Regions from separate parts of the Microlunatus elymi genome, predicted to be linked through region 1. Evidence: riboswitches for the same ligand, from Rfam matches in the RefSeq annotation. Region 1 holds a riboswitch; the other holds the start of a gene.
The links. A riboswitch is a leader RNA that binds a small molecule or an ion and turns the genes downstream of it on or off. The one in region 1 is predicted to bind thiamine pyrophosphate.
Positions count from the first base shown of each region.

Region 2: linked by a shared signal. The riboswitch ahead of FOE78_RS16955 (ECF transporter S component) and the one ahead of thiM (hydroxyethylthiazole kinase) in region 1 are both predicted to bind thiamine pyrophosphate.

Region 1 is NZ_CP041692.1:2,370,440-2,374,849, forward strand. It holds gene FOE78_RS10685 (TenA family protein) at 1-366, opposite strand, end outside; gene thiD (bifunctional hydroxymethylpyrimidine kinase/phosphomethylpyrimidine kinase) at 363-1,172, opposite strand; gene thiE (thiamine phosphate synthase) at 1,175-1,837, opposite strand; gene thiM (hydroxyethylthiazole kinase) at 1,840-2,670, opposite strand; TPP riboswitch at 2,659-2,756, opposite strand; gene FOE78_RS10705 (NYN domain-containing protein) at 2,844-3,899, opposite strand; gene FOE78_RS10710 (ATP-dependent DNA helicase RecG) at 3,978-4,410, shown strand, end outside.
Region 2 is NZ_CP041692.1:3,774,664-3,779,073, forward strand. It holds gene FOE78_RS16950 (ABC transporter ATP-binding protein) at 1-1,267, opposite strand, end outside; gene FOE78_RS16955 (ECF transporter S component) at 1,270-1,905, opposite strand; TPP riboswitch at 1,914-2,015, opposite strand; gene FOE78_RS16960 (DedA family protein) at 2,195-2,998, shown strand; gene murQ (N-acetylmuramic acid 6-phosphate etherase) at 3,129-4,046, opposite strand; gene FOE78_RS16970 (MurR/RpiR family transcriptional regulator) at 4,305-4,410, opposite strand, start outside.

The DNA of each region.
Region 1 (4,410 bases):
CTTCGGGTCCGGTGAGCTGGGCGCGTCCGGATCGATGTTGCGCGGCAGCAGAAACTGCCGATGCATCGAACGCTCGGCCTCGATCGCCGAGGCGGCCGATGCCGCCAGCATCAACCTTGCTTCGGGGTCACCGGAGCGGGCCGACAACGACGCCAGCGCCGATGCATAGCCCTTCAGGTAGTGCGCGTCGTCCAGCAGGTAGCGGGCGAACACCACCTCCGGCAACGATCCGTCGGCCAGTTGGCGGATGAACGGATGCTCGGTGATGGCCGCGAACCAGCCGGCCACCGCCTGCCAGGCCGTGGCCGAGAACCCGTCCGGCGTGTGCTCGTCGTCGATCAGGTCGAGCCGTGCGGAGACGCTCATCGGCTCTGCTCCCGCCACAGATGGTCGACCGGTCCGGAACCCGAACCGATTCTCCGGTCGGCGCCGGCCCGCAACGCACCGGTCAGATAGTTCTTGGCCGCCTCGACCGCCGGTCGCAGCCGACGCCCGGACGCCAGCTCGGAGGCGATCGCCGAGGACAGTGTGCAGCCGGTGCCGTGGGTGTTCGCGGTCGGCACGTACGGGCCGGAGAAGTTGATCACGCCGTCGGCGTCGGCCAGCACGTCGGTGATCGTCTCCGACCGGCCGAGATGGCCGCCCTTGACCAGAGCCGCGGCAGAGCCCTGGGTACGAAGTTCCTGTGCTGCAAGCGACATCTCGGCGACCGTGGTCGGTGGTTCATGATCAAGAAGCGTGCCGGTCTCGGGCAGATTCGGGGTGATCACGGTGGCCAGCGTCAACAACTCGTCCTTGATCACCGCAGTCACCTCGGGCGTCACCAGTCGATCACCGGAGGTGGCGATCACCACCGGATCGAGCACGATCGCCGGACCTGGACGGGCCCGCAACACCTCGGCCACCGCGGCTGCGATCTCGGCCGTCGCCAGCATGCCGATCTTGATCGCCGCCACCTCGAGATCTGTCAGCACGGCAACGATCTGGTCGGCGACGAAGCCGGCCGGCACCGGATGGATCCCGGTCACCCCGCGCGTGTTCTGCACGGTCAGTGAGGTGATCGCTGCGGCGCCGTAGACGCCGAGGGCGGTAGCGGTCTTCAGGTCGGCCTGGATGCCTGCGCCACCGGACGGGTCGGAGCCGGCGATGCTCAACATGATCGGACGGTTCATGATCAACTCCTGGTTGCGGTGGCCGCGGCAACCACCGACAGCAGGTCGGCGGCTGCCCCCGCCGGATCGGCGGCGGCGCAGATCGCCGACACCACCGCGACGCCGTCCGCGCCCGCCTCGATCACCGAGCCGGCGTTGCCGGCATGGATACCGCCGATGCCGACCAACGGCAGCGCCGGCGGGAGCATGGCCCGCAGGCGGCGTACACCCTCCGGACCCAACGGGGCCGTGGTGTCGATCTTGGTCGGCGTCGGCCACACCGGGCTGGCCGCGACATAGTCGCTGGCGGCCAGCGCGGACTTGTCCCGCAGTTGATCAAGGTCATGGATGGACCAGCCGATGCACACCCGATCGCCCAGCCGGCGGCGTACCTCGGCCGGGTGATCGTCATCGGGTCCGACGTGGACGCCGACGCCCGGAACCGCAACGGCGGCAGCAAGATCGTCGTTCACCAGCAAGATCACCTCCGGAGGAAGTTGATCTTGCAGCGTACGCAGCAGGGCGACCCGCTCGGCGGTGGTGCCGTTCTTGTCCCGCAGCTGGACGACACGTACGCCACCGGACACCGCCGCCATGATCAACTCGACGGTGGAGTCGTCGGCGGGTTCGGCCGTCACCAGGTAGACGCCGAGCTTGTCCCGCAGCGATGCCGAGGAGCGGTTCATGATCACGAACGCACCGTGACCGCGGCCACCTGGTCGGCGGTCAGGGTGGACAGCTCGTCCAGCAGTCGCCAGCGCAACGAGCCCGGACCGTCGGCCCGTGCGCCGGCCCGTCCGATCCCGGCGGTGATCATGGCCAGCGCACCGGCCGCCCCGTACAGCGGATCGTCACAGGCGGCGCAACAGGCCGCGACCAACGCGGTGGCCGCACAGCCCAGCGCGGTGATCATCGGCGCCCGCGGGTCGCCGCCGTCGATGATCAACGCTCGGGTGCCGTCGGTGACCAGATCCGACGATCCGGTGACGGCCACCACGCAGCCGAGTTCGGCGGCCAGCGCCGCCGCCCGGTCCGCCACGTCGTCCACGCCGGCCGCACTGTCCACACCGCGACTGGCGCCCGAGATCCCTGCCAGGGCAAGGATCTCGCCGGCGTTGCCGCGGATCACGGTCGGCCGATGTTCCAGTAGCCGGCCGGCCAGTTCGTGGCGGTAGCCGGTGGCGCCGACGGCCACCGGGTCCAGCACCCAGCAGCTGCCGCGGTCGTGCGCGGTCGACGCCGCCGCGAGCATGCCGTCGGCCCAACGCGGCGACGGGGTGCCGATGTTGGCCACCACGGCGTCGGCCAGCCCGGCGAACTCGGCCGCCTCCTGCGGATCGTGCACCATCGCCGGTGACGCGCCCGCTGCGTTGAGCAGATTCGCCGCCAGGTCCATCGAGACGAAGTTGGTGATGACCTGCACCAGCGGTCGCTTGGCCCGCATCGCGGTCACGACGTCAGCGACACGGGCCGAGTCGGTGGCCGTCGAGGTGGACAGGTCTGGACGCGACGATGTCATCGGGCTCCCTTTCGCCGGCATGACCCGGATCAGGTTCGGCGGGTGTGATCTCAGCGCGAACCCCTCGCGCACCCCGGCCACTGGTGTGCCACGTCGGCACACGACGAACGCTACTCGATGGCTGGAGCCGATCAGCTTCCGGCTACCGCCGTTCAGCTTCCGGCTACCGCCGTTCAGCTCCCCGTCGCGGCCTCGCCGACCCGTTCGGACTTGGCCGCCTCGAAGGCGTCCGACTCGGCCACCTGATGCCAGAACCGCTCCCGCAACGCGAACCGGCGTGCGTCGCTCAGGTCGTACTCGCCGAGAGCGTCGGACAGGTCGATCAACAGCGCCTTGTCGATGTCGCGGGGGATCGACGGCCGTCCGGCCAGCAGGGTCCGCCGCTGGTCGGAGGTCGCACTGCTCAGCCAGGTGTGCAGCACCCGGCGGGCAACACCGTCGATCACCTCCGCCGCGTCCTTGCCGTCGTCGTCCGGATGCCGCGGATGCTCGCTGTCGGTGCGGTAGGCCAGCGTGGCGCTCGAACGTCCGCCGACCGGTGCCGACGGGGTCACCGCTGCCGTGCCGGTCGCCGGCGCGACGCCGTCGCTGCGATGGACTCCGGCCAGCAGCGCCGGCGAAGGGGCGTTGTGGTTCTTGTGCTGATTCGATTCGATCGGCACCGGCGCCGGAACGGTCGGAGCGACCGCACGACCGATGGCCGAGGTGATCAACTCGGCGTCCAGCAGCACCAGATCGTCGGCGGCACGACGCAGGTGCCGGCTGACACCGTGCGGCAGACCGTTGCTGTCCGGCACGCCGACGATGATCACCTGGACGCCGTGCAGCTGCGCCTCCTCGACCGCCTCGCTCAGATCGTCGTCACCGGAGATCAGGAACATCACCTCCACCGCGCCGTTGCGGGCGTGGGTGATCAGATCGAGTCCGAGCCGCAGGTCGACGCCCTTCTGCTCGCCGGCATAGCCGATCCGGCCCAGCCGCAGCTTGACCCTGGGCAGCATCGCGATCCGTTCCTGCTCCGGATCGGGCAGGGCGTGGCGCGCGGAGTCGTACCAGTTGGCCCGCAGCAGCGGCAGTCCGGACTGCGTCTCCACCTGTTGGATCAGGTTGCTGATCAACTTCGGATAGTCGACGGTGATCCCCGATCTCAGCGAGGTACCGGTCAGCCGCGTGGCGGCGGCCGCCAACAGGTATCCGGCATCGACGTACAGGGCACAGCGTGATCGCACGATGATCGACCTCCCGGGTCGTAGGGGGTCACCCGAACCTACCGCGAGCTGTCGGAGGCCATCGTTAGGCTGACGCCCGTGAGTGCGACCGTCACCCGCTGGCGTACCGAGGCGTACGCCCGGCTGCATGCCAGGCTGTCGGCCGTGGTGGGCGACAAGACCGCCAAGGCCTTCGGCAAGCTCGGCATCGCCACCGTCGGCGATCTGCTACAGCATGTGCCGCGTCGCTACATGGCGGGCACCGAGCTGAGTGACCTGAGTGGGCTGCGCGAGGGCGAGGAGATCGCGGTGCTGGCCGAGGTGGCCGGGACCAAGGAGCACTCGATGCCCGGCGGGCGTGGTCGGCTGGAGGCGTGGATAACCGACGGCCGCGGCCGGCTCGGGCTGGCCTTCTTCGGTCGGGCCCCGTTGATCAAGTACTGGCAAAGTCAACTGGCGAAGGGTTCCCGCGGCATCTTCGCCGGCAAGGTCGGCGTCTTCCGGGACGAGCCGCAGCTGTCCCATCCCGACT
Region 2 (4,410 bases), 1.4 Mb from region 1:
CGCCGGACAGGGTGAACGGGTTCGCCTCGGCCAAGTTGGTCAGCCCGAGCCGCTGCATCAACTCGTCGGCCCGCTGCCGATAGACCGAGCGGCTGTGCCGCGGCCCGAGGGCGATCTCGTCGGCCACCCGGCCGGTCAGGAACTGATGCTCGGGGTTCTGGAAGACCGTTCCGATCCGCGCCGCCAGCTGTTCCGACGGCCAGCGCCGAATCGGCTTGGCCGCCTGCCGGGCGCGCAGGCCGGCCGACAGTTCGGCGGTCGGCGTCACGGCTCCGGTGTGCGGGGCGCTCAGACCGGACAGCATTCCGGCCAACGTCGACTTGCCGGAACCGTTCGCTCCGACCACGGCGGTCACCGAACCGGATCGCACCGTCACCTCGATCGGCTCGGGCAGCAGCGGACCGCCGTCGGTGTAGCGACGGCGAGGTGCCTCGACCCGCAGCAACGGTGTGCCGGTTGCCGGCCTCGTACCGGTCTCCGGCTTCCACGGAAGTTGATCATCGACCCAGACGCCGCCGGCGGCGAGTCGATCATGCTCTGCGGCCAGCACCTGGTCCGGAACCCCGTCGGCGATCACGCCGTCGACCGGGTCGATCACCACGACCCGATCGACCAGCGGCAGCACCGGCCGGATCCGGTGTTCGATGATGATCATGGTTGCCGAGCGATCGGCCGTGCTGCCGGCCAGCGCGGACAGCACCTGCGCGGCGCCGTCCGGATCGAGGTTGGCGGTCGGCTCGTCCAGCAACAGCAGTCGCGGCCGGAGGGCGAGCACACCCGCCAGCACCAGTCGTTGCCGCTCGCCGCCGGACAGTGCCTGGGTGGAGCGATCCAGGGCGTAGTCGAAGCCGACAGCGTGCAGCGCCCGGCGGACTCGGGGCCAGATCTCCGCTCGCGGTACGCCGGCGTTCTCCAGCCCGAACGCGACCTCGTCACCGCAGCGGCTCATCACCAGTTGGCTGTCGGGATCCTGGAAGACGATCCCGGTCCGCGACAGTCCGTGCCCGCCGGAGGCCGGCGTCGGCGCCGCACCGTCGACGCGTACGACCCCCTCGACGTCACCGGTCTCGCGATCGAGCAGCCCGGCGACGACATGCAGCAAGGTCGACTTGCCGGCTCCGGACGGGCCGAGCAGCAGCACCCGCTCTCCGGGCTCGATGCTCAGATCGACGTTGCGGATCGCCCACTGCTGTCGGATCAGGTGCCGATATCCGAAGCCCTGCAGGAGAATCCTGCTCGGACCACGGTCCGGATCGGGTACGGACATGATCATCCGCGGCGGGCCGGCAACGCACCGGAGGACCGCAAGGTGGCGTGCAACGCGATCGTGATCAGACCGCCGATGATCGCGGTGGACACGATCGCGGCGATGCCGTAGCTGATCTGCCATCGGATGGACCAGGTCGGGTAGTACAGGACGTTGTCCAGGATCGCCGGGGCCAGGCCCGCGGTGGCGCCCGCGATGAACGGGTTGATCCTGCGCCACATCCGATAGCGGAAGATCGCATACCCCAGCTCGGCGGCCAGACCCTGCGCCAACCCGTACACGATCGTCATGGCGCCGCTCCAGCCGCCGAAGATCGTCTCCACCAGCGAGCCGATCAGCTCTGCGAGCACGCCGGCACCGGCCTTGCGGGTGATGAACGGAGCGAGCACGCCGGGCACCAGCCAGACCCCGTAGAACAGCGCCCGGGCCGGCGGGAAAGCGGTGAACAGCGGCTCGATCACGCTGTAGAACGCGTTCCAGAAGAAGAAGATCACCCCGAACACGACGCCGATCGCGGCGGTGATCAGGATGTCGCTGGTTCGCCATCGGCCGAACGGTCGATCCTGCCCGGCGCGTGCTTGTTGATCTTGTACGGTCATCGCCTGCTCCTCGGTCGAGGACAGGTAGCGTCGCGTCACCGGCACCACGGTGGTCCCGGTCGACTCCCTTCGCTGGCATTACCCAGATCAGGTCTGAGGGTCTGCGGTTACCCGCACTCTCAGCGCTCTGCGCTCCCCTGTCGTTCTGAACAAATGGTCGTTCTGAACAAATGTTCGTACTGAACTGATGCTTCTTCATGCAGTTGTGGTGGCCCTTCGGGCAGCATCCGAACCTACCACCGTCGGCTCAGCTGCACCCGACGGGTCCTGAGCGGTTGATCCTCGGCAGGAAGCACGAGTACACCCGAGGACAGGTACCGTTGCTCGGGTGTCTGCAGCGGATCCGGAGTTCGACCCCGCGCCTTCGGTCGCGCCCGAACGGGTCGAGGCCGATCCGAACGACCCAACATCCGACACCGACAGCGCCGCCGACGCCGCCGAGGAGCCGCGGCAGAAGGAATGGTGGGAGGACGCCAAACTGCCGTGGAAGGGCAAGCCACGGCGCGAGGACATCCTGTGCTGGATCGGTTTCTCGCTGAGCGGAATCATCGGGCTGATCATGATCCCGCTGCGGCCGGTGCTGCTGGGCAGCGCGCCGCTGGCGCTGGTGGCGATCACCGGCTCCCGATCGGGTCTGGTCACCATCGGCGCGTTGTCGGCCGTCGGCCGCGCAGACTGGTGGTTGGTCGGGCTGATCCTCGGCATCGTCAGCTGCGTGAAGTGGGATCCGCTGTTCTGGTGGGCCGGGAAACTCTGGGGTCACGGGCTGATCGAACTGGTCGCCGGTCGCTCCAAGTGGGCGGCCCGAAACGCCGGCCGGGCCGAAGCGCTGGCACGGCGGTACGGCGTACCGGCGATCCTGCTCGCCTACGTCGTACCGCTGCCCGCGGCGGTGATCTACGCGACGCTCGGGATGGCCGGTATGCGGCTGCGGAAATTCCTGATCGTCGATCTGATCGGCTCGGCGATCATCTGCTCGCTGTGGATGTTCCTCGGCCATCAGCTCGGCCAGTCGGCGGTGAACGTCGTCGACCTGATCGCCCGCTACTCCGGCTACATCTCCATCGGCCTGCTGGTGCTGATCATCGGCCAGGCCGTCTGGCGCGCGAAGCGTCGCGCTGCGCGCGCCTGAATCAATCGCGCTGCGCGCGCCTGAGCAGATCGCGCTGCGCGCGCCTGAGCGAACAGCCGCACCCGATATGTGCCGCCGCTACCGGTATTTCGCGCGCGACAGAGGGTTTTGCGCGCGGCTTGAGCAGGGCTCAGTCGGTGAGGGCGGGGTGCTGTGAGCTCGGCAGGTCGATCGCCACGGCCAGCCGACCCGCAGCCGCCGCGAGTCGTTCCCGGGCGACGTCGGCCGTCTCGCTGCGCCGCAGCATCACCACCGCGGTCTTGACCTCGTAGTCGCACGATTCCAGCGCCCGTCGCGCGGTCGCCTCGTCGGTCTCGGCGATCAACGAGACCAGCCGGGTCGCCCGCATTCGCAGCTTGGCGTTGGTGGCCTGAACGTCGACCATCAGATTGCCGTAGGTGCGACCGGAGCGAACCATCAGCGCGGTCGAGATCATGTTCAGCACCTGCTTCTGGGCGCTGCCCGCCTTCAGCCGGGTCGAGCCGGTGAGCACCTCCGGCCCGGTGTCGACCTCGATCGCGTACGCCGCATGCCGGGACAACTCGGCGCCCGGGTTGCAGGACAGGGAAACGGTCAGCGCACCCAGCGCCCGGGAGCGGTCGAGCGCCCCGATCACGTACGGGGTACGTCCGCTGGCTGCCAGGCCGACCACCACGTCGGCGGGTCCGACTTCGCGCGCGTCGATGTCGCGTGCGCCAGCCACGGTGTCGTCCTCGGCACCCTCGACCGCGTCGACCAGGGCCGTTCGGCCGCCGGCAATCATTCCGACCACCCGCTCGGGATCGGTCTGGAAGGTGGGCGGACACTCCGCCGCGTCAAGGACGCCGAGCCGGCCGGACGTGCCGGCACCGACGTAGATCAGTCGACCGCCGGAGTTGAACAGCGGTTCCGCTGCGGCGATCGCCGAGGCGATCTGCGGCTGTGCGCGCCGGATCGCTTCCGGGACGGCGAAGTCGGCCTCGTTCATGGTCGCGACGATCTGCGTCGGCGTCATCTCGTCCAGCGCGGCCGAGGCGGGATTGACTCGCTCGGTACCGATCGCTTCCATCACCGCACACCTCGCCTCGTCCAGCGGGCTGGGCAGCTGTCATGTTGAGGATGCACCCAGACACGCCCGTCGTTGTCAGTTCTCACCCTGTCATTAAACATGCGATCGGTGCTGAACCGGCCGAAACGCCCAGATGTCGGGTCCCTGGTCCCGCCGCGGACGAAGCTGTGTCTCAGGTCGCTGCCCGCGGTTGATGATCACCTTGGGCGCGGTTGATCACCGCAGTTGATGATCAACTTCGTCGGTGATCAACAGCGATCAGTGCGTGCGACTGCTCAGGTGCCGGCTCTCGACCGCGGCGTAGCTGCTCTCGATCGCCTCCACCGACTCCTCGTAGGAGCGCTGCGCGACACCGGCGAAAATG